One region of the Kurthia sp. Dielmo genome, then DNA from elsewhere that is predicted to be linked to it. Evidence: riboswitches for the same ligand, from Rfam matches in the RefSeq annotation. Region 1 holds a riboswitch; each other region holds the start of a gene.

Region 1 (7,292 bases):
AAGTGGTGAATGTGAAAAAAGGAAAATTTGCAACCTATAATGGTGCAGAATATGAAGTTACGACACAGCATAATGGCATGGTCGTGTTGAAATCACATGAGGCCGAAAGTTTACTGGACGGATTTTATCGTGTGAAACAATTTATTTCAACGGACTTTTTTATAAAAGAAGTAGCACTTGATGATATTGATCGCCTTTATACAATCGATACACATGCACGTTACAACGGAGAATTGTACGCAGTTTATTATGATGAAATTAAAAAAAGCTATCGCCTTGAAACCGACGATAGCCTAGCCGCGCATTTATATCATTTTGAATCTGTTGGACTGAATCATTATCGTAAATATGTGCAACCACATGAAATTGAACTTGTGGAGCATTATGAAACATTGCGTTAATTAGGAATTGAAAAATCCGATTGCAACGAGGGCGATTTTTAGTAATAAAATACCGAATAAAATAATAAGCATCACAACGAAGAAGAAGGGGACTTTTGCATCCTCTTCTTTTTTTTCGTCTGAAAAGGCTTCCTCACCTTTTTCTAAAAATTCACGCTCGATTTCTTCATTGATTTTTTGAAGTTCTTCCTCTGTAGGTTCATGTTGTTTCACGATAGACACCTTCTTTGACTAATCTATAATGTAGCAAAACGTCTCAATGCTTCGCGAATTACATTCTCAGGCTGCACCAGTGCAATACGGACATAATTTGTACCTGACATGCCAAAAATAGATCCAGGAACGACAACGACACCTATTTTGGCAATGGCTTCATAGGCAAATTCAATATCATTTAGCGTTTGCTGCGGATATTTCGCATAGACGAACATCCCACCCTTTGATGGTACAACATCCCATCCTAATGCCGCAAGCCCTTGTGATAAAACATGGTGTCGCGCTGCAAATGTTTGGCGTAGACGCGCTGTGATTTCTTCTGCGTTATCGAGTGCGACGATAGCTGCGCGCTGAATCGGTTCAAATGTACCATAGTCTAAATTGGATTTTAATTGCTGTAAAATCGCAATAATCTCTGCGTTGCCGACGATATAGGCAATACGTGCGCCCGCTAAACTGAAACTTTTTGATAGCGAATTAATCTCAATCCCAACGTCGATGGCACCAGCTGCTTGTAGAAAAGACACTGGCGCCGTTTCATCAAAATAAAATTCAGAATAGGCCGCATCGTGTAGCACGATAATATTGTATTTTTTTGCAAAGGCAATGACGTCATCAAAAAAGCGGATAGAAGGCATCGCAGGTACCGGGTTCCCAGGTAAGTTTAAAATCAGTAATTTCGCGCGCTGTGCAACATCCTCAGGAATTGCCTGTAAATCGGGTAAAAAAGCATTGTCAGCACGTAACGGCATATAATAGGGCTCAGCCTGTGCTAAATGAATCCCAGCTTCATACGCTACATACCCAGGATCTGTCGTTAAGACAATGTCACCGGGGTTACAAAAAGCGAGCGGTAAATGTACAAGACCTTCTTGAGAGCCCATCGTCTGTAAGACCTGTGTAGATGCATCAAGCGTGACTTCCACGCGGCGTTTATAATAGCGTGCAACGGCCTCATTGAAATCCTGAATGCCACCTAGTGTATAGCCATACGAAGTCTCAGCGAGCGCATGATGTGCTAATGCCTGGCGAATTTTTTCGTCTGGTGGTAGGTCAGGGCTACCAAGACTTAAATCAATGATTTGATGACCGGTAGTAGCCGCTTCTTTTGAAGCTTTTTTTAAGTCACCAAAAATCGCTTTCGGAAATTTTGTCATCAGTGCGGAACGTTCAATTTTCATGGGTGGGCACATCCTTTGCTGTCAGTATAGTATAGAACAAGTTTAGCATAAAGAAATTAAAAGATGTCACAATTATCTAAATAGATAAAAAACAATGCGCTAGTTAGTTTTTACGTATTCAAGTAATGATATGGTAAATAGTCATTTGTTTAGAAGGGGAAAATAAAAATAAAGTATAAAACAGCATATTTAATACATAACGACAATGGATGATAATTATCTCATTGAAACATAGGTAGTTTTCGCGAAAAATGATGCGTTTTTGCAACAAAAATTGCATTTTATGCTTGTAATGAAATGTAGGATTGCTTTAAAAGTGAAGCTCTAACAGCGCTTTCGGTGATTTTAAAAGTTGGCACGAAAATTGCATAGTAAAGGGTGAGGGAAAAATATGGAGGTGTTGGAATATGGCGCAAGTAGAATTAGGCAAAACATTAAAAACACGTCACATCACGATGATTTCAATTGGTGGGATTATCGGAACAGGACTATTCGTCGGCACAGGGAAAAACATTATATCAACAGGACCAGCTACAATCGTTTCGTACATATTGGCCTGTCTAATCATTGTCTTCATTATGCGAATGCTTGGTGAAATGGCTTCAACAAAACCAGAGAATGGCTCGTTTGCAGCGTATTCAAGTCGTTATATTGGCCGCTGGGCAGGTTATACAGTTGGTTGGTTGTACTGGGCGAGTTGGGTGTTCATTGTAGGTTTAGAAGCGGCCGTTATTGGTGGCATGCTGCATTCATGGGTACCGTCGATTCCAGTATGGGTCGGTAGTGTAGGGATTACGCTACTACTAACAGCCATTAATTTATACTCCGTTAAAACATTTGGTGAATTTGAATACTGGTTAGCATTTATTAAAGTAGGGGCTATCATCGTGTTCTTAGTAGTCGGCGCCTTAATGATTTTTGGTGTGTTACCGACGTTTGAACATAATGGCTTTGCATTTATACAAGAGGCAGGTGGTTTTGCGCCAAATGGTGTGCTACCAATCTTTACAGGGATTGTATTCGTTATTTTCTCTATTTGCGGGGCAGAGGTAGCCGCCATTGCAGCGGGTGAATCAGAGGATCCAAAGCGTAATATCGTCCGTGCTATTAATAATGTTATTTATCGTTTAGCATTGTTCTTCGTTGGTTCGGTATTAATTATGATTTGTATTATTCCGTGGAATAACACGGAACTACTAGCAGCGCCATACGCCAACATTTTAGAAATGGCCGGTCTTCCGATGGCTGCACAGCTAATGCAAATTGTTATTTTTACATCACTTATTTCCGTAATGAACTCTGCGATTTTCACAAGTTCACGTATGTTACTTGGTATGGCTGAAAAAGGTGATGCACCAGCGATTTTCATGAAGCTATCGAAGAAAAGCAGTGCACCAACATTTGCAATCATTGGCAGTACGGTTGTCGCATACTTTTGTGCCATTCTTTACTTTATTTCGCCAGATGTTATTTTCTACTTCTTAGGTAATGCAGTTGGTGCCTTAATGATTATCGTGTATATTTTTATTGCGGTCGCACATATTCGTTTCCGTAAACAGTATGAAAAAATGGAAACAGAGCCACTTGCGATTAAAATGTGGCTATTCCCGTATTTAACGTATGTCACGATTGCGATGCTTGCGGGTGTGTATCTTTGTCAGATGTTCATTTCATCCTTGCAGGCCCAGTTTTATATGAGTACGATACTCGTTATTTTCGTCGTTGGTAGCTTCTTCCTACGTGAGCGCCTGAAGAAAACAACGCTTACGACTGCAAATGCTACACGAAATGCAGATGTAGAATAGCTTATGGAAATGGCAGGAATTCCTACTGGGGGATTCCTGTTTTTTCATGCGGACAAGTGCTTTTTTTTCCACAATGTTCATGTTAAGCTAGGCTTCGGAGGGGATTGTCGATGGAATTAAAACAAATGATTACGTATATTTTGACCGATCACCAGTTTCAGTGGATTTCTAGTAATAGTGAGCAGCCACCGCAGCAATATGCAGAGATTATTGAACAATTCCGTATAGAACAACAAACCTATTTGGATTTAGAACATTGCTTTGTACATATTATTGAACTTGAAGCATCGTATTTATTTATTATTCACGATAAAGAGATGACGACATCGTGGCAATTTATCGAACATGTGTTGAACTCGGTTAGTGATGGATTGACAATCTGTAATTCAGATGGCATTATCGTTTTTCAAAATGAGGCCGATCGCAAGATGTTTGAGGTCGATGCGCGCTATTTACCAGTGATGGAATTTGTTGAACGCGGCATTATGAATGAGTCGGTGACCATGAAAGTGCTAAAATCGAAAAAGCGGGAAGACATCGTGCAAACATTCGCCAATGGACATGTCGTATTAGTAACGGCGCTACCGATTTTTGATGAGGCGGGCAATGTGGAATATGTTGTCGCCAATTCACGTGAAATGACTGAACTACGTGACATGGAGCGCACGATTGAACGCTTAGAGTCACAGAGTGCACAGTATAAGGAACAACTTGAAGCATTAAAGCAACAATCTTCAACGAGCTTGATTGCTGTTTCTAAAGCGATGCGCCAAGTGATTGAAAAAGCCACACGCATTGCCAACGTCGATTCGACGGTACTTATTTCGGGGGAATCAGGTGCAGGTAAGGAAGAATTAACGAAATTAATTCATCAGCGAAGTCACCGTGCACAAAAGCCGATGATTACGGTCAATTGCGGTGCTATTCCAGAAAATTTATTAGAGTCGGAGCTTTTTGGCTATATGGGTGGTGCGTTTACTGGGGCGAATAAAACAGGGAAACCTGGTCTTTTTGAACTTGCCTCTGGAGGTACACTTTTCCTCGATGAAATTGGCGAGATGCCATTATCGCTACAAGTAAAGCTACTACGCGTATTACAAGAATCAGAAATCACCCGTGTAGGAGGGATTAAACCGATTCCAGTGGATGTGCGGATCATTACCGCAACGAATCGTAATTTATATGATATGGTGCAGCGCGGTGAATTTCGCGAGGATTTATTTTATCGTTTAAATATTATTCCGCTACGTATTCCACCACTGCGTGAACGTAAGGAGGATATTGCACCGCTTGCATACCGATTTTTACATTTAGTAATGGAGAAATATAGCATTGAGCGTACGATTGAGGAAGCAGCAGTCGACCGTCTTACGCAGTATTATTGGCCGGGAAATATTCGTCAGCTGAAAAATTTTATTGAACGCGTTAGTTTATTAACGCAGCAGTCGACCATTACCCTGCAATACATTCAGCGAGAATTTCAAAAGCCGGAGTATCAACAGCATAATCCAGTGCCGTTGGTCGATGATACGTTCACACAAACGCCTATTTATGATCAGAATCAGACACTAAAAAATCAAGTGGATGCCTTTGAGCGAAAAGTGATTAAAGAGGCGCTCGGACAATACCCTAGCATTCGTCAAACAGCGAAGGCATTAGGCTGTAATCAGTCGACACTTGTGCGTAAGATTCAAAAATACCAGCTCGAAAAACAAGTATCCTATGAATAATATTCTATTTTTTCAGAAAAGTTTGCAAAGTATTTGAAATTTTGCTATGATAACTGAAACTGCATAGTCTTATCAAGAGAAGCCGAGGGAAAAGGCCCGACGACGCTTCAGCAACCTCTACACTAGTAGAAAGGTGCTAACTCCTACAAGTTTTGTACTTGGAAGATAAGAAACGGATAAATTGCCCTTCTTATTTTTATTAAGAAGGGCTTTTTTTACGAATTTGAGGGGGTTCAGGAACATGCCAATTAACATTCCACAATATTTACCGGCAACAGAACGATTAAAAGAAGAGAAGATTTTCGTTATGGAGGAGGAGCGCTCAAAGAGCCAAAATATTCGTCCATTAAATATTTTAATTTTCAACTTAATGCCTGAAAAAGAAAAAACAGAATTACAGCTGTTACGTTTATTAGGAAATACACCACTACAAGTGAATGTCACGTTCTTAAATACCGCAACACATGAGTCAAAAAATGTGTCAAAATCACATTTAGAAACATTTTATTCAACATTTCATGAAATCAAAAAAGATCGGTATGATGGTATGATCATCACCGGTGCACCCATCGAATTATTTGAGTTTGATGAGGTCGATTTCTGGGAGGAGCATAAAGAAATTTTGGACTGGGCACAGGAGCATGTGACGTCAACGATGCATATTTGTTGGGGCGCACAAGCAGCACTGTATCATTATTATGGCATTGGAAAATACCCACTTGAAACGAAGTGCTCTGGTATTTTTGACCATGAAGTATATGATAGCACTGTGAAACTACTTCGTGGCTTTAACGACATTTACCCAGCACCGCACTCGCGTAATACATCGATATCAACGGAAGCGGTAAAAAATCATCCAGACATTGAATTATTATCCGAATCAGATGAAGCAGGTGCTTTTTTAATGATTTCAAAAGATGAACGTCATGTGCTCGTGACCGGGCATTTAGAATATGATGCGGATACACTAGCATTAGAGTATGAGCGCGATGTCGCACGGGGCTTAAATCCAGAACTACCAAAACATTATTTCCCTGAAGATGACCCAACGAAAAAACCGCGTAATACATGGCGTTCACATACGCATTTATTATTCTCAAACTGGTTAAATTACTATGTATACCAAGAAACGCCATATGATTGGGTAGACAAAGGTGAAAATCATTCGCTAACGTCTTCCTGTTTATAAATAGATGAAAAACTAAAAAGAGAACAGAAAAAGACACTTTCAGGAGGCAAGCTTTGGAAGTGTTTTTTGATGGACAAAAATGAAAAGCATATTTATACGAAAACAATATGACAGTTTTTCACATTTAGTGTACGATAAATAGGCAGAAAAATAAGGGAAGTGGCGACAGTGAACGAAACGAGTTTGATTTTAGAAGGGGGTACATTCCGCACCATTTATACGAGCGGTGTACTGGATGCCTTATTACGCGAAGAGATTATGATGCCCTATATTATTGGGATTTCAGCGGGGGCAATTAATTTATGCTCCTATATTTCAAAGCAGCCTGAGCGTACGATGCGCGTCTTTACGGAGTATCGACATGATAAGCGTTATGTAGGTATGCGAAACTTCTTAACAGAACGCTCATTATTTGGGTTAGACTTTGGTTGGAATGTGTTGCCAAATCAGCTTGAATTATTTGATTGGCAAACATTCCGTAGCTACGAAGGCACAGCGCTTGCGGGCGTGACAAATGCTCTTACAGGTGAAGTGGAATTTATGGACGTACAGACGATGGATACTGATAGTCAGTTGTTGCGTGCTACTTGTGCGATTCCGGTCATGTTTCCGGAAATAAAATTAAATGGCGTGCCGTATTATGACGGTGGATTAGCAGACCCGATTCCAGTGCAACATGCCATTGATGAGGGATATGAGAAGCATGTTATCGTCTTAACGCGTCCAAAAGGTTATTACAAAACGATGGACCGCCAAACAAAAGCAGCAAT
Region 2 (7,292 bases), 420 kb from region 1:
GTACGCCATCGATTTCTGATGGAATTTGTAGACCGAAGAATTTATCTTCTTTTTTGAATGCATTATCTAATTTACCATTGATTGCAGCGCGTACCATTGTACGTGTGTAAGAAAGTTTCATGCGGCTACCTTCGCCATATTGACCACCAGACCAGCCAGTGTTTACTAAGAATACATTTGCTTCATGCTCGTCAATTTTTTGGCCTAACATTTCAGCATATTTTGTAGCATGTAATGGCATGAATGGAGCACCGAAGCATGTAGAAAATGCTGGTTCAGGTTCTACTACACCACGTTCTGTACCAGGGATTTTAGAAGTGAAACCTGATAAGAAGTGGTACATTGCTTGGTCTTTCGTTAATTTAGAGATTGGAGGTAATACGCCAAATGCATCTGCAGTTAAGAAGATGATTGTTTTTGGATGACCTGCAACTGATGGATCAACGATATTATCGATATTTTGAATTGGGTATGCTACACGTGTGTTTTGTGTATATTGTGCATCATCATAGTTAGGAATACGAGTTGCTTCATCAACTACAACGTTTTCAAGTACTGTACCGAATTGGATGGCATTGAAAATTTCAGGTTCTTTTTCAGCTGATAAGTTTAATGTTTTTGCGTAGCAGCCACCTTCAATATTGAAGATACCTTTATCAGACCAACCGTGTTCGTCATCACCAACTAATTTACGATCTGCATCTGCAGATAAAGTTGTTTTACCAGTACCAGATAAACCGAAGAATAATGTAACATCACCTTCAGCACCAACGTTAGCAGAGCAGTGCATTGGGAAGATACCTTGTTCTGGTAATAAGTAGTTCATGATACCGAAGATTGATTTTTTCATTTCGCCAGCGTACTCAGTACCACCGATTAAAACAATTTTCTTTTCAAGAGATACGATGATGAATGTTTCTGAAGTTGTACCATCTACTGCAGGATCTGCTTTAAATGTTGGAGCAGAAACGATTGTAAAGTCTGCTACATGGTTAGCAAGCTCTTCTTGAGAAGGACGAATGAATAATTGGTGAGCGAATAGGTTATGCCAAGCATATTCATTTACAACGCGAATTGATAAGCGAGAATCTTCATCAGCGCCAGCAAAACCTTTGAATACAAATACTTCCTCTTTTGCTTTTAAGTAATCTACTACTTTTTTATATAAGTTATCAAATACTTCTGATGAAATTGATTGGTTTACTTTCCCCCAGTCAATTTTATCTTTTGAGCAATCTTCTTCAACGAAGAATTTATCGCGAGGAGAACGACCAGTGTATTTACCAGTTAAAGCACGAACAGCACCGTCAGCAGTTAAAATTGCTTCATTACGAGATGTCGCTTTTTCTACTAATTGTGCTACTGATAATTGTTCCTTAATATTTTGACCAGCTAATAGTTCTGTTAATTCATTCGCAGTTTCTACTGAATTCATGTGTCGTACCATCCTTTTTTAAAATTTATATGTTATTTAGTATGCCTTATTGGCTTTTTTTTAATTAATTATGGAATTAGTATAACACATTAAAATCAATAGTCTACATTAATACATCATTTTTTATAAAAATTATTTAAATATGACAAAATGGTTAAAGGAAGTAAAAGGTGTTTCGAACCAGCATTATTCTGTTTTATTGTATATAACAGTTGTTGTAAATAAGTTTTTTAAGGCTCTGTATTACAACAGGTATTAAATAATTTTATTAGGTTATACTTATCCATAAAAAATATCATATATACGATTGTGTATGACCAATATTTTATAATTTTAGAGATAGCATAGGTCATGTATTTAACAGAGCTATTAAATGATTGACTTTCATAATAGAATCTATTAGTATTGGAAATTGAACGGATACTCTTATCCCGAGCTGGTGGAGGGTCAGGCCCAATGAAACCCGGCAACCTGCATGTATTTCACAGCATGCGTTGGTGCTAATCTGATGCAAGGATTTTCCTTGAACGATAAGAGTGAAAGGTGCTTACGAAATTACCCCTTTCCTCATTAAACATTATGAGAAAAGGGTTTTTTTATTTTCGATTGTCATTGCAATCGCCAATGGCACTTTCTATAATACTCGTGTAAAAGCAGCTTCGGCTGGCTGGCATCGTAGGAGAACAGCTCATTTTTTAAGTTTCTTCTATATAATAGGTGCTACACGGATAATGAGTACCGTATCTATCGAACTCGTATAGGAGGAACCCATACAATGGCTCAACGTCGACTATTTACTTCAGAAAGTGTTACAGAAGGACATCCAGATAAAATCTGTGACCAAATCTCAGATGCAATTTTAGATGCGGTTTTAGAAAAAGATCCAAATGCACGTGTTGCATGTGAAACAACTGTTACAACAGGTTTAGTACTAGTAACAGGTGAATTAACAACATCTACTTATGTAGATATGAAAGGCATCGTTCGCGATACAGTAGCTGAAATCGGCTATACTCGCGGTAAATATGGTTTCGATGCGGAAAATCTTGCTGTACTTGTTGCAGTAGGTGAACAATCACCTGACATTGCCCAAGGTGTAGACCAAGCATTAGAAGCACGTGAAGGTTCTATGTCAGATGAAGAAATTGAAGCAATCGGTGCGGGTGACCAAGGTTTAATGTTTGGTTACGCTTGTAATGAAACACCGGAACTTATGCCACTACCAATTTCTTTAGCACATAAATTATCTCGTCGTCTAACAGAAGTTCGTAAATCAGGTGAGTTAGCTTATTTACGTCCAGATGGTAAAACACAAGTAACAGTAGAATATGATGAAGAACAACATGCAGTACGCGTGGATACAATCGTTATTTCTACACAACATGATGAAGAAACAACATTAGAGCAAATTCAAGCAGATATGAAAGAGCATGTTATTAAACAAGTTGTTCCTGCTGAATTATTAGATGAACAAACAAAATACTTTATCAATCCAACAGGCCGTTTTGTCATCGGTGGACCTAAAGGGGATGCAGGTCTTACAGGACGTAAAATCATCGTAGATACTTACGGTGGTTATGCACGTCATGGTGGCGGTGCATTCTCTGGTAAAGATGCAACAAAAGTTGACCGTTCAGGCGCTTATGCTGCTCGTTACGTTGCGAAAAATATTGTTGCTTCAGGTCTTGCGGACCGTGCAGAAGTACAACTTGCTTACGCAATTGGTGTTGCACAACCGGTATCAATTTCAATTGATACATTCGGTACAGGTACGGTTTCAGAAGCTGAATTAGTAGAAGCTGTTCGCGAATTATTTGATCTACGTCCAGCAGGCATTATTAAAATGCTTGATTTACGTCGTCCAATTTACAAACAAACAGCTGCTTACGGTCACTTTGGTCGTACAGATTTAAATGTTCCTTGGGAAGAAACAAATAAAGCAGAAGCATTAAAAGCTCGTTTTAACTAATTTCTTTTTATGAGGCTAGGAAACTAGCCTTTTTTTTATGGATAAATATAGTCAGCAAAAGCGTAATACGCCTTATTATCAAATATTATTAATTGATTCATTAACTAAACAAATTATGAATGAAGACCGCTTGAATAAGGCACTTAAGGTTTCTTAAATGACAACCACCGCATTCGAATGAAAATTGCATAAGGACCGTTTAATAGATATAAAAAATCGTCTATTGATGAAGAGTAATTAGATGAAAAATGGCAAGTTAAAAATTATATTTTCGTCATTTTTGATATTGATTTAAAAAAGTGAATGATACATATGGTCATCTAGTAGGTGACCAGGCAATCAAATGGCTAACTTCATTAGCAGTACAATGGAAGCTAAAGCAAAATATTGATGTCATTCGATACGGGGGAGATGAGTTTATTTTATTAATACCGCATCGCTTAGAGGTTATTCAAGAGGATTTAGATGTTTTAAGGGAGTTTGTGATAAGTAAAGAATTTGCTATTTGAAGAACAGGGGAGAGCATTCATATGACAATTAGTATCGGTGCTTGCTATACAAATGAGGAGATGTGTACGCTAGAACAATTATTTAAGCAAGCAGATGTGGCTTTATATCAAGCAAAAGAAAATGGCCGTAACCGATTATATGTTCAAGAATATAAAAAAGAAACCTTAAAAAGGTTATAACGTTTTTAAGGTTTCTTCTATTATAATAGTGTGAATTATTACTTCGCTACACCAAGGCCAGATGTTGTGAATGTTTCTTCTAGCTTTTGAAGAGCAAGTTCTTCATCAGAGCCATCAACATTGATTGAGATTTCAGAGCCAGTTGGGACGCCAAGTGACATAACACCAAGAATTGATTTTAAGTTAACGTTTTTGCCATCAAACACAAGTGTCGTGTCTGCTTGGAATTTTGAAGCAGCTTTTACTAACTCTGCTGCTGGACGTGCGTGTAAACCTTCGGGTGCTGTAATTGTAAATTGTTTAGAAATCATATAAATTCCTCCTTAGTGGATTTTAAATAGTTGCTATAAAGGACAACCGTTCAAATATCACCACTTTTTAAATTATGTAGTGGTCTTTTAAAGAATACCATATTAAGCTTTTAGAGTGTTAATGCTATGTTAGTAACATTTGTGGCAGTTTATTAAGATAGCATCTCATTTTATAGCAATAAACTACGTTCTTTTATAAAGTCCGATCTGACCTTATAAAAGAACTAACGAATAAGTTAAAGTCAAAGTATTTGAACTTATCAAATAAAAGAAAATAAAGGATATAAAACGAATATAAAGTATCACAAAAAGTGTAAAAAGAATGGTTTTTTGAAAACGTGTACACAGAACGTTCAAAAACATTTAAAGAAAATGTGAAAATGACAATATTTCTATTTTTTTACCGTATACTTAGGTTTATAATTCAAAATGAATTGTAATGGAGGTTGATAACTTCTACGCGAAGGGTTTGTGAGCTTGGGTTTCCTAAAACTTCCTGATTTCAGGGTACATACTATCTGATTCTATGTTTTTTGATTGAACTGCAATTATAAGGGAATCGAGGTATAGGCACTGGCTTTGGGGGGGATTTAGGACACAAATTCGATCATCCTGCGCATTCACACATATTTATTTTGTACCTTACAAACTAAATATCGGGGGACACACTTCAATATCCATTCAGCATTCTACGTATGTAGAATAGTTGTTTTAGAAGGGAGTACAACATGAGAAAAAAAGTACTAATCTTGCCGATTGTTATGGCGTTTATGGCTCTAGTTTTATCTGGCTGTGAACCATTGATGGTATTTGACGCGAAAGGTCCGAACGCTCGTACACTTTCGACTACCATCTTAATTTCGATCGCTACAATGGTAATTATTCTTTTAGCTGTGTACATTATCCTTGCAGTAGTATTAGTAAAATACCGCGCAAGCAAATTACCAGCTGATTACGAACCTCCTTTTGAAGAAGGTAACCGTAAACTAGAATTCGTTTGGACAGCTATTCCAATCGTTATCGTAGCTTTCTTATCAGTTGTAACAATTTGGTCATTAGAAAAGGTTGAAAATCCACAAACAGAAGATTACGCAAATACTGAACCATTAGTAATTTATGCATCTTCTTCTGAATGGAAATGGCACTTCAGTTATCCTGAACAAAATATTGAAACAGTTAACTATGTGAACATTCCAACAGATCGCCCAATCGAATTCCGTCTATACTCTTACGGTATGATGACAAGTTTCTGGGTACCACAATTAGCAGGTCAAAAATATGCTATGAGTGACATGACTACAACAATTCACCTAGCTGCAGATGAAGCAGGTGAATACTTCGGACGTAACAGCTTATTCAACGGTCCTGGCTTCGAAGCACAACAATTCGAAGTACAAGCTATGGAACAAGCTAAATTCGACGAATGGACTCAAGATGTAAAATCTACTGAGCCTGAATTAACAGAACAAAAGTTCAACGAATTACTTAACGCAGCCCACGTTGGCCGCGAAAGCTTCTCTTCTACTCACTTATCATTCAGCCCAGCTCCAGCATCTCACCACGATATGATGAATGCAGAGTCTTACAACAAATCTAAAGCTGATCAAACTGGTAACGGTAAACTTAACATTCACCGTCATACAGACAGTCACTAAGGTTTAAAATCTGAATAATAATCTTCTCAAAAGTAGAAGCAAGAAAGGAGTCACACTAAATTGATGAGTTTTGACGCAATCGTTGCACCGTTAAGCGAGCCTATGGTCTTTGGTACCTTCATCGGTATCGTAGTAGCATCACTTGCTGTTGTAATTGGTTTAACTTACTTCAAAAAATGGGGTTGGTTATACAGTGAATGGCTAACTACAGTTGACCACAAACGTATCGGTGTAATGTATATCTTTGTAGCTATTATTATGCTATTCCGTGGTGGCGTCGACGCATTATTAATGCGTGCGCAAACTGCGATTCCTGAGAATGGCCTATTAAACTCTGCTCACTATAACGAAATCTTCACAACACACGGTCTTTTAATGATTTTGTTCGTTGCGATGCCGTTCGTTATTGGTCTTATGAACGTTGCTGTACCGCTTCAAATTGGTGCACGTGACGTAGCGTTCCCACGCTTAAACTTACTAAGCTTCTGGTTAACAGTAGCTGGTGCCATCTTAATCAACGTTTCGTTCATTTTTGGTGGATCACCAAACGCAGGTTGGACAGGGTACTTCCCATTGTCTGGTCCTGAGTACAACCCAGGTGTTGGTAATAACTACTACGCTTGGTCAATCCAAATTTCTGGTTTCGGTACGTTAATGACAGGTATTAACTTCATTACGACAATCATGAAAATGCGCGCACCTGGTATGACGCTAATGAAAATGCCAATGTTTACTTGGTCTATTTTAATCACTAGCTTAATCATCACTTGTGCGTTCCCAGTTATCACTGTAACAATGGCTATGATGACTTTAGATCGTCAATTCGGTACTAAATTCTTCGCTATGTCTGACGGTGGTATGGACATGCTTTACGCTAACTTATTCTGGGTATGGGGTCACCCTGAGGTTTACATCGTAATCCTTCCAGCATTCGGTATCTTCTCAGAAGTTATCGCTACGTTCTCACGTAAAAACTTATTTGGTTACGGCTCAATGGTAGCAGCAATGGTAGTTATTTCTACACTTGCATTCTTAGTATGGGCCCACCACTTCTATACAATGGGTCACGGTGTATTAACAAATGGTGTATTCTCAATCACTACAATGTTAATTGCTGTACCAACAGGGGTTAAGATTTTCAACTGGTTATTAACTATGCGCCACGGTAAAATCTCATTCACAACTCCAATGCTTTACGCTTTAGGCTTTATTCCAATCTTCACTATCGGTGGG
Region 3 (7,292 bases), 140 kb from region 1:
AATACCAAAAACTCTTAACGAACTTCTTCAAATTGTACAATCCGTTTCTTTTCCCTAGCACGCCAGCTAGTAAAAAGACGGATGAAGCGGATGACACCAACGACTAGCAGCCAAGACTCCCCGCTCATGCTTTAAAAAAACATGACCACTATTAGGGAGGAAATTTAACATGGCAAACGAACTATTAACAAAAAGCGTAGATCTTATTTGGGACAACTGGTTAAACAGTGTAAAGGCAATCAATACGGTGCAAGAAGATGCAGAAAAACGCGCAGTAGAAGCATTCGCTGCACAAAAATCAGCATTCGATCAAGCACTTACTTCTTATAAGAATGTCGAAGAAAAATCAAACCAAGCGATTAAAGATTGGCAAAAACAAGTGACTTCTTCATTTGAAGCATTCACAACACCTGCACAGTCTGCACAATTGTCTACGTGGATCGATACGTTAAAAGAAGCAACAGAGCAAGCGCAAGAATTATCTTGGAAACCGAACCACGCTGTCGTGGATTACATCCGTAATGCGCAAACAGAATGGGAAAAAGCAATCAACACAACGCTTTCTGAGCAAAAATCAGAGCGCCAAAAAGCATTAGCAAACATTGAAGATTTAACAGCGAAACTAAAAGAAAATCACAAGTCTTTACTTGATTCAATTCCTGCCGTTCCAGTTGTAAAATAATGAATGTAAGAGTCTGTTGTGGTACAGACTCTTTTTATTTCCATCTATTATATAACCGCGATAAAGAGTAGATTCTATTCTTTATCGCGTTTTTTTGTCGTTTGAGAAGATATTTCATTGTCAGAAAAGTCAAAAGACCAAAAAGACCAAAAAAACCATTATGACCACAATATTCACAAGCACAGAAATTCGTACTACATTAGGTCTTGTAAGCGTTTTATTAACTACATACAAAGGGGTGTACGTATGAAAAGATTCAACTTACGTAACTTAACGGTTCAAGTTGTGCTGGCCATTATCCTAGGGATTATCGTAGGGGCGATTTTTCCAAGTTTTGGCGCACAGCTGAAAATTTTAGCAGATATCTTTATTAAATTGATCAAAATGCTTATTGCACCAATTATCTTCCTAACGGTAGTGACGGGTATTGGTAGCATGGGTGATATGAAAAAAGTCGGCAGTATCGGCTTAAAGGCACTTATTTATTTCGAAGTGATGTCTACGATTTCACTTGCGATTGGCTTTATCGTAGTCCATATTATTAAACCAGGTGTTGGTGTTAATACAGATGCACTTAAATCAAGTGGTGCAGATATTAGTGAATATACAAAGGCTGCTGCAAGTCAAGATCATGGTATTCAAGCATTCGTTATGAGTGTGTTACCAGAAAACTTCTTTGGAGCAATTGCGAACGGTGAGTTACTACCAGTGCTTGTCTGTGCGGTATTCTTCGGCCTTGCAGCCGCTTCTATCGGTGATCCAGTGAAACAAGTTATTACATTATGCGAGCAAGCCTCTCAAATTTTCTTCAAAATTGTTGGGATGGTAATGAAATTCTCACCACTTGCTGCATTTGGTGCAATGGCCTATACAATCGGCAACTTCGGTATGGGTTCATTATGGAACTTAGGAAAATTAATGCTTGGCGTATACATTACAATGGCATTATTCGTTATCGTCATTTTAGGTCTCGTATTACGATATGCCGCAAACGTCAATATTTTCAAATTCCTGAGCTATATTAAAAATGAATTATTAATTGTTTTAGGGACTTCTTCATCTGAATCTGCCCTACCACTCATTATGAAAAAATTAGAACGCTTCGGCTGTTCAAAACAAGTTGTCGGTCTTGTTGTACCAACAGGTTATTCGTTTAACTTAGATGGTACCGCCATTTATTTATCAATGGCCGCAATGTTTATCGCACAAGTATATGATGTACATCTATCCATTTGGCAACAACTTTATTTACTACTGATTTTAATGGTGACTTCTAAAGGGGCTGCTGGTGTAACCGGCTCTGGCTTTATTACCCTTGCTGCAACACTTGCCGCATTCCCAATGATTCCAGTCGCAGGGATTGCCCTTTTAATTGGTGTTGACCGCTTCATGTCAGAAGCACGTGCCATTACAAATATTATCGGTAACTCGGTAGCAACCGTTGTTGTTGCGAAATGGGAAAACGAATACGATCCGAAACAGCATGATGTCCTCGTCGCTGAATTAAAAGAAGAAAAGCGCTTGCGTCACGAACATGCTTAAGTTATAAATGGTCTTGCAAACATTGCAGGACCATTTTTTTGTTCGCAAAAAATCGTCAGATGCCCAAGGAGCGGCTTTTGGCTACGACATATTTTTTAATAAGTGTCATTCATATGTGTATGCACCTATAAATGTAATAAGCATTTGATTGAATGACGAAAAAACATATAGAATTACTAAAGCTAAGCAGATAACTACTATTAGTTTGTACAAGTCATTTGTAAAAACAGGCATATTTCGGTCCTCTAGCGGGGGTTTTTTGCGTATTTTAAGGCATAAAAGGGACATTTTCACACATAGCAAGCTGCATAAATGAGCTACACAGTACGGATTGTCGTTTTTTGAATAAATAATGTGAGATGCTCGTTCGTATAGTATTTCAAGCGCTCTAAAACGGTACTTTTTTATGCAAAATGAACCCTTAGAGACCCCTTTCTAGCGTAAAATGCCCTTTTTCGGGCGTTGAAAATAATAATGATTTTTGACGATGGCGTGGAATAACAGTTTTTGTTGACAGATTACGCGGTATCGTTAGTAAACGTTTTAAATTTTACCGGACCATTGTCCTGAATTGGCACATATTTTTAAGTATGTCGTAGCCAAAACCCGCTTCCTGAAGATTTCGTCCATTTCAAATGAAGCAAATAAAAAAGAGGATGGAAAAATCCATCCTCTTTTTAGCGACAAATGAGTCTTGCACGAATGAGTGCTACGGTAGTATCGCAAATGAGCGTACCGGAAATCCTGTTGCTTTATCAGGTTTTGCGACGATATTGAATATGACCGCGCCTTTAGCGGGTAATTGATCTAAATTCGTCAACAACTCAATCTGATAAGCATCTTGCTGTAACACATAAAGCTCTGCCTTGAGCGCTTTATTTTTATAAAATTCTTCACTTGAATCCGTATCAAATGTTTCATGACCGACTGCGCGAATGTGTCGCTCTTCAAATAAGAAACGGAGTGCTTCAACAGACCATCCTGGCGTATGAGCCACATCGTCTGCATCCTTATTATTAAATGCCTCGCTATCATCAATGCGCTTTGACCAATCGGTACGTAGTGCGACAAATGAGCCGCTATCGATTTCCCCGTACTGTTCCTCAAATGACAGGATTTCACGTACGGTAATCGTAAAATCAGGATTTTTTGCGACGTCTGTTGAAACGTCGATGACAACGAGCGGTAAGACAAGCTCTTTTAACGTAATATCATTTAAATAGCGGCCGCCTTCAACAAAATGAACTGGCGCATCAATATGCGTGCCATATTGTCCTGCAAAGGTAAATTGTTGTGCGAAAAAGCCTGCTGAATAATCGAATAACGTTTTCTTCTCAAGCGGCGAGAAGGCATTGAAGCGGGGGGTATCGGCACTAAAGCTATGCGTTAAATCCACCCATGTACGCTCCTTTAAAAGTGATAGTGCCTGTTGAATCGATTGCTGTGTGGTTGTCATACCTCATCTCCCTTTCGATTTAAGTAACAAAAAAACCTCTTCTCGATAAGAAGAGGTTGGTGTCGAATGGGATGCCGTTCTCTTCTCATCTTTTAGCAAATGATGCTACAGGAATTAGCACAGTACGAAATGTCTGTTGCTGCGTCTTCAATGGGCCAGTCCCTCCAACGCTCTTGATAAGAAAGTGATTTAGTTGTTGATACTTATATTAAAGTAATCCGCTAGGAATTGCAAGTATTATTTTGAAATTTCTGAAAAACGCGTTACTACTGCTTTATATTCCGCTTCGATGCGCGCAAATAATTCCGCCACAGTAGGCACATCATCAATCAAGCCAATGACCTGTCCAGCAAAGGCCATACCATTCTCCTCACCATCATGGATTAACCGGCGATTCGCTTGCCCGCTAATATGTTCCTTTAATGCCTCATAGGTCGGTGTCTGTTGCTCAATGGCTAAAATTTCATCCGCAAAAGCATTATGAATAACACGTGCAGGACCACCAATCGAACGTTTAACGACGACAGTATTTTGCTCTGTGCTATCGAGTAACAGTTGCTTGTAATAGTCCGAAGCATCGACACATTCCTTTGTAGCAATAAAACGCGTGCCCATTTCAATACCCTCCGCACCGAGCGCAAGTCCTGCCGCAAGACCACGACCATCCGCTAAACCACCTGAAGCAATAACAGGAATCGAAACCGAATCAACGACGCGTGGTGTAAGGACCGTTGTGCCTAAGTCATCACGTCCTAAATGGCCGCCGCCTTCTTGACCTACGACGATGACGGCATCGGCGCCAAGCTCCTCTGCCTTTTGTGCTTGGCGCACACCCGCCACAAGTACGAGCTTTTTAATACCCGTTCCTTCTAGCATCGCTAAAACCGTAGCGGGATTTCCACCTGTAATGGATACAACCGGCACTTTCTCGTCAATCGCTACTTGTATAAACGCCTCATAACCTGTTCCGTGCATCCCCATCGCAAAATTGACACCAAAAGGCTTATCCGTCAGTGAACGCGTACGCTTAATTTCACGTCGCAGTGCTTCCGGATTAGGTAAACTTAACGCCGTAACCTGACCTAATCCGCCCGCATTTGAAACCGCAGCCGCTAAATCAGCATAGGCCAGATAGGCTAGGCCGCCTTGAATAATCGGTAGTTGAATTCCAAAAAGCTCTGTAATCCGTGTGTTCATCGTCATTCCTCCATTTCAAAATACAAGTGGTAATGCCCCTCACAACGAGGGTTCCATGCAGCGTGACAATGTGGACATGTATCATGTGCTAAATAGGTCGCAATCGACAATTCTTCATGACAACGCCCACAAAGAATTGCCTTTTCATCCCACTCCATTTTTGTCCATCGCGTAATCGGGTGATCTGCTTCCTCCTCATGACATTGATAGCATGGATAATATGTATGACAGCATTTCATTTTGATAGCGATAATATCCTTTGCTGTATGATAGTGGACGCAGCGTGTTTGCTCATCTACAAGTTGACCACGAAGATTCATAATTGTCACTCCTTATAATAATAATACAATGATTGATACAAATATTGGAAATAAAATGCAATAACCATCCTTTTTTTGAAAAGCAAGAAGATGAAAATGTGTTCGATTAAACCCCTGTCGAAATCCGCGTGCTTCAATCGCAATGCTTAAACGTTCTGCTCGTGTAATGAGTGCTAAGAGTAGCGGAATCACTTGTTGCACTGGGCTATACAACCGTTGTCTAAACCGTTTTATTGTGATGCCTCTCGCCTGTTGACTTAGACGAATCCGTTCCCATTCTTCGATAATTAATGGGAAAAAGCGTAATGCCAGAACAATCATTAATGCCCATTGGCCAACAGGAATACGCCATTTTTCAAGAGGGCGCAACATTGTTTCAAGTCCAAGTGCAAGCTCAAGTGGTTTGGTAGTCGCTGTTAATAAAACGCCACTTAAAATCATCATTAAAAGCTTAAGGACATAATGTAGGCCCATTAAAAATCCTGCTAAATAGGTTATACCTGAAAACATACTATGATAAAGCAACGTCAGCAATAAAATTAGAAGTAATGGGCGTATTGAATGTAGCGCATAGCTAAAAGGGATTTGTGCAAAATGATATAACAAGCCGACTACGAATGCCGAAAAAACAAGTTGTATCCACTCGTGAATTTGGGTGAAACCGATTAATAGAAAGCTTAACCCTATTATTTTAGTCCGTGGATCAAGACGATGTAGAATGGACGTGCGTGCTACATATTGAATAACTTGTTCCATTAGGTATCGCCTCTTTCATAATTTGGATGAGTGCGGGCATTGAACGTGCGCGTGGCAGCGGAGATTGTAAGCGTTGTTCTATTAAGTGAAACATCGCAATAGGTGGTGGAAAATAAACTCCTTTTCGTTTTGGAACCTCAAAGAAAAATTGCTCCGTTTCAAACAGTTGAGGGGCTTCATCTTTAGCCATCAACAAAACATCATCTGCAAAAGTTAACACATCCGTTAATTCATGAGTAATCGCAAGAATCGTATGTCCTTGCTGTTGCCATTTTTTTCAAAATCGACAGCACTAGTGCGCGTTGCACTGGATCAAGTCCAGCTGTTGGTTCATCTGCTAGCAAAATAGTTGGCTCCATCATAAATACAAGAGCAAGTGCTAACCGCTTTTTTTGTCCCCCACTAAGTTGATAAGGCAACATCGGTAAAATAGATGCATCTAGCTGTACAAGATTTAACACTTCCGCTATCTTTGCATCTGTTTTTTCACGAGACCATCCAAAATGACGTGGAGCGAAACGTAATTCTTTCTCAACCGTTGACTCGAAAAATTGTTGATCTGCATGTTGGAATAAAAAACCTATTTTCCCGTCTAGATGAATATATCCTTGCTGTATCGGTATAAATTGTTGAATGGCTTGCAATAGCGTTGATTTCCCTGCTCCGTTTTCTCCTACTATCGCCGTCCATTTATTGTCAGAAAATTGAAATGAAGCATCGCGTAAAATAACATGTGATGAACGCTCTAGTGTAACATTCTTTAAAGTGATGGCCATATTTGTTTAACACACTCCTCATACGTTTGAATGCAAATCGGTAAATGACACGTTCTTTGAAATTCAATGATAAAAGGCATTGCGTATGTCGGATAATGTGCTGCAAATGTAGGTAAGTCTCCATCAAATACGATACGATGATTTTGCAAGTAACAAACGCGATTTGCAAATAAATATTCTTCAACAATATGCGTCGTCATAACAATTGTATAGCGTTTTTTTAATGTTTTTAGTAGCGTGTAAAAATCACTACGTGCATGGGAATCTAACATAGCGGTCACTTCATCTAATAGTAAAATTTTCGGGCGCATCGCTAGCACAGCTGCTAATGCAACACGTTGTTTTTCGCCACCAGAAAGCGTCATTGGATGGCGTTCTATAGCCCAGCGCATACCAACCTCATCTAATGCCTGATAAGCGCGGGCAGTCATTTCCTCGCGTGGCACTTGTAAATTTTCTAATCCAAAAATAACTTCATCCATGACTGACGTCGTAATAAACTGATCATCAGGATGCTGAAAGACAATCCCGATTTCCCCTGGCTTAACTGGATTACCTTCATA

What was found. Region 1 has a riboswitch for S-adenosylmethionine ahead of metA (homoserine O-acetyltransferase MetA). Riboswitches for the same ligand answer to the same signal wherever they lie in the genome.
Region 2: it holds a riboswitch for S-adenosylmethionine, as region 1 does, so the genes downstream of both, metK (methionine adenosyltransferase) here and metA (homoserine O-acetyltransferase MetA) in region 1, are expected to answer to the same signal.
Region 3: it holds a riboswitch for S-adenosylmethionine, as region 1 does, so the genes downstream of both, KTHG_RS05620 (cyclase family protein) here and metA (homoserine O-acetyltransferase MetA) in region 1, are expected to answer to the same signal.

What each region holds. Positions count from the first base shown of each region.
Region 1 is NZ_HE578957.1:280,164-287,455, reverse strand. It holds gene KTHG_RS06310 (hypothetical protein) at 12-401, shown strand; gene KTHG_RS06305 (hypothetical protein) at 402-614, opposite strand; gene KTHG_RS06300 (aminotransferase class I/II-fold pyridoxal phosphate-dependent enzyme) at 638-1,798, opposite strand; gene KTHG_RS06295 (amino acid permease) at 2,206-3,603, shown strand; gene KTHG_RS06290 (sigma-54 interaction domain-containing protein) at 3,714-5,333, shown strand; SAM riboswitch class I at 5,400-5,505, shown strand; gene metA (homoserine O-acetyltransferase MetA) at 5,575-6,522, shown strand; gene KTHG_RS06280 (patatin-like phospholipase family protein) at 6,691-7,292, shown strand, end outside.
Region 2 is NZ_HE578957.1:695,568-702,859, reverse strand. It holds gene pckA (phosphoenolpyruvate carboxykinase (ATP)) at 1-1,435, opposite strand, end outside; SAM riboswitch class I at 1,859-1,972, shown strand; gene metK (methionine adenosyltransferase) at 2,211-3,404, shown strand; partial or broken gene KTHG_RS21795 (GGDEF domain-containing protein) at 3,704-4,093, shown strand; gene KTHG_RS08300 (phosphocarrier protein HPr) at 4,132-4,404, opposite strand; gene qoxA (cytochrome aa3 quinol oxidase subunit II) at 5,133-6,059, shown strand; gene qoxB (cytochrome aa3 quinol oxidase subunit I) at 6,123-7,292, shown strand, end outside.
Region 3 is NZ_HE578957.1:135,323-142,614, reverse strand. It holds gene phaQ (poly-beta-hydroxybutyrate-responsive repressor) at 1-107, shown strand, start outside; gene KTHG_RS05630 (PhaP protein) at 170-682, shown strand; gene KTHG_RS05625 (dicarboxylate/amino acid:cation symporter) at 929-2,224, shown strand; gene KTHG_RS05620 (cyclase family protein) at 2,934-3,680, opposite strand; SAM riboswitch class I at 3,763-3,863, opposite strand; gene KTHG_RS05615 (NAD(P)H-dependent flavin oxidoreductase) at 3,918-4,883, opposite strand; gene KTHG_RS05610 (CHY zinc finger protein) at 4,880-5,197, opposite strand; gene KTHG_RS05605 (energy-coupling factor transporter transmembrane component T family protein) at 5,210-5,953, opposite strand; gene KTHG_RS05600 (energy-coupling factor ABC transporter ATP-binding protein) at 6,184-6,729, opposite strand; gene KTHG_RS05595 (energy-coupling factor ABC transporter ATP-binding protein) at 6,714-7,292, opposite strand, start outside.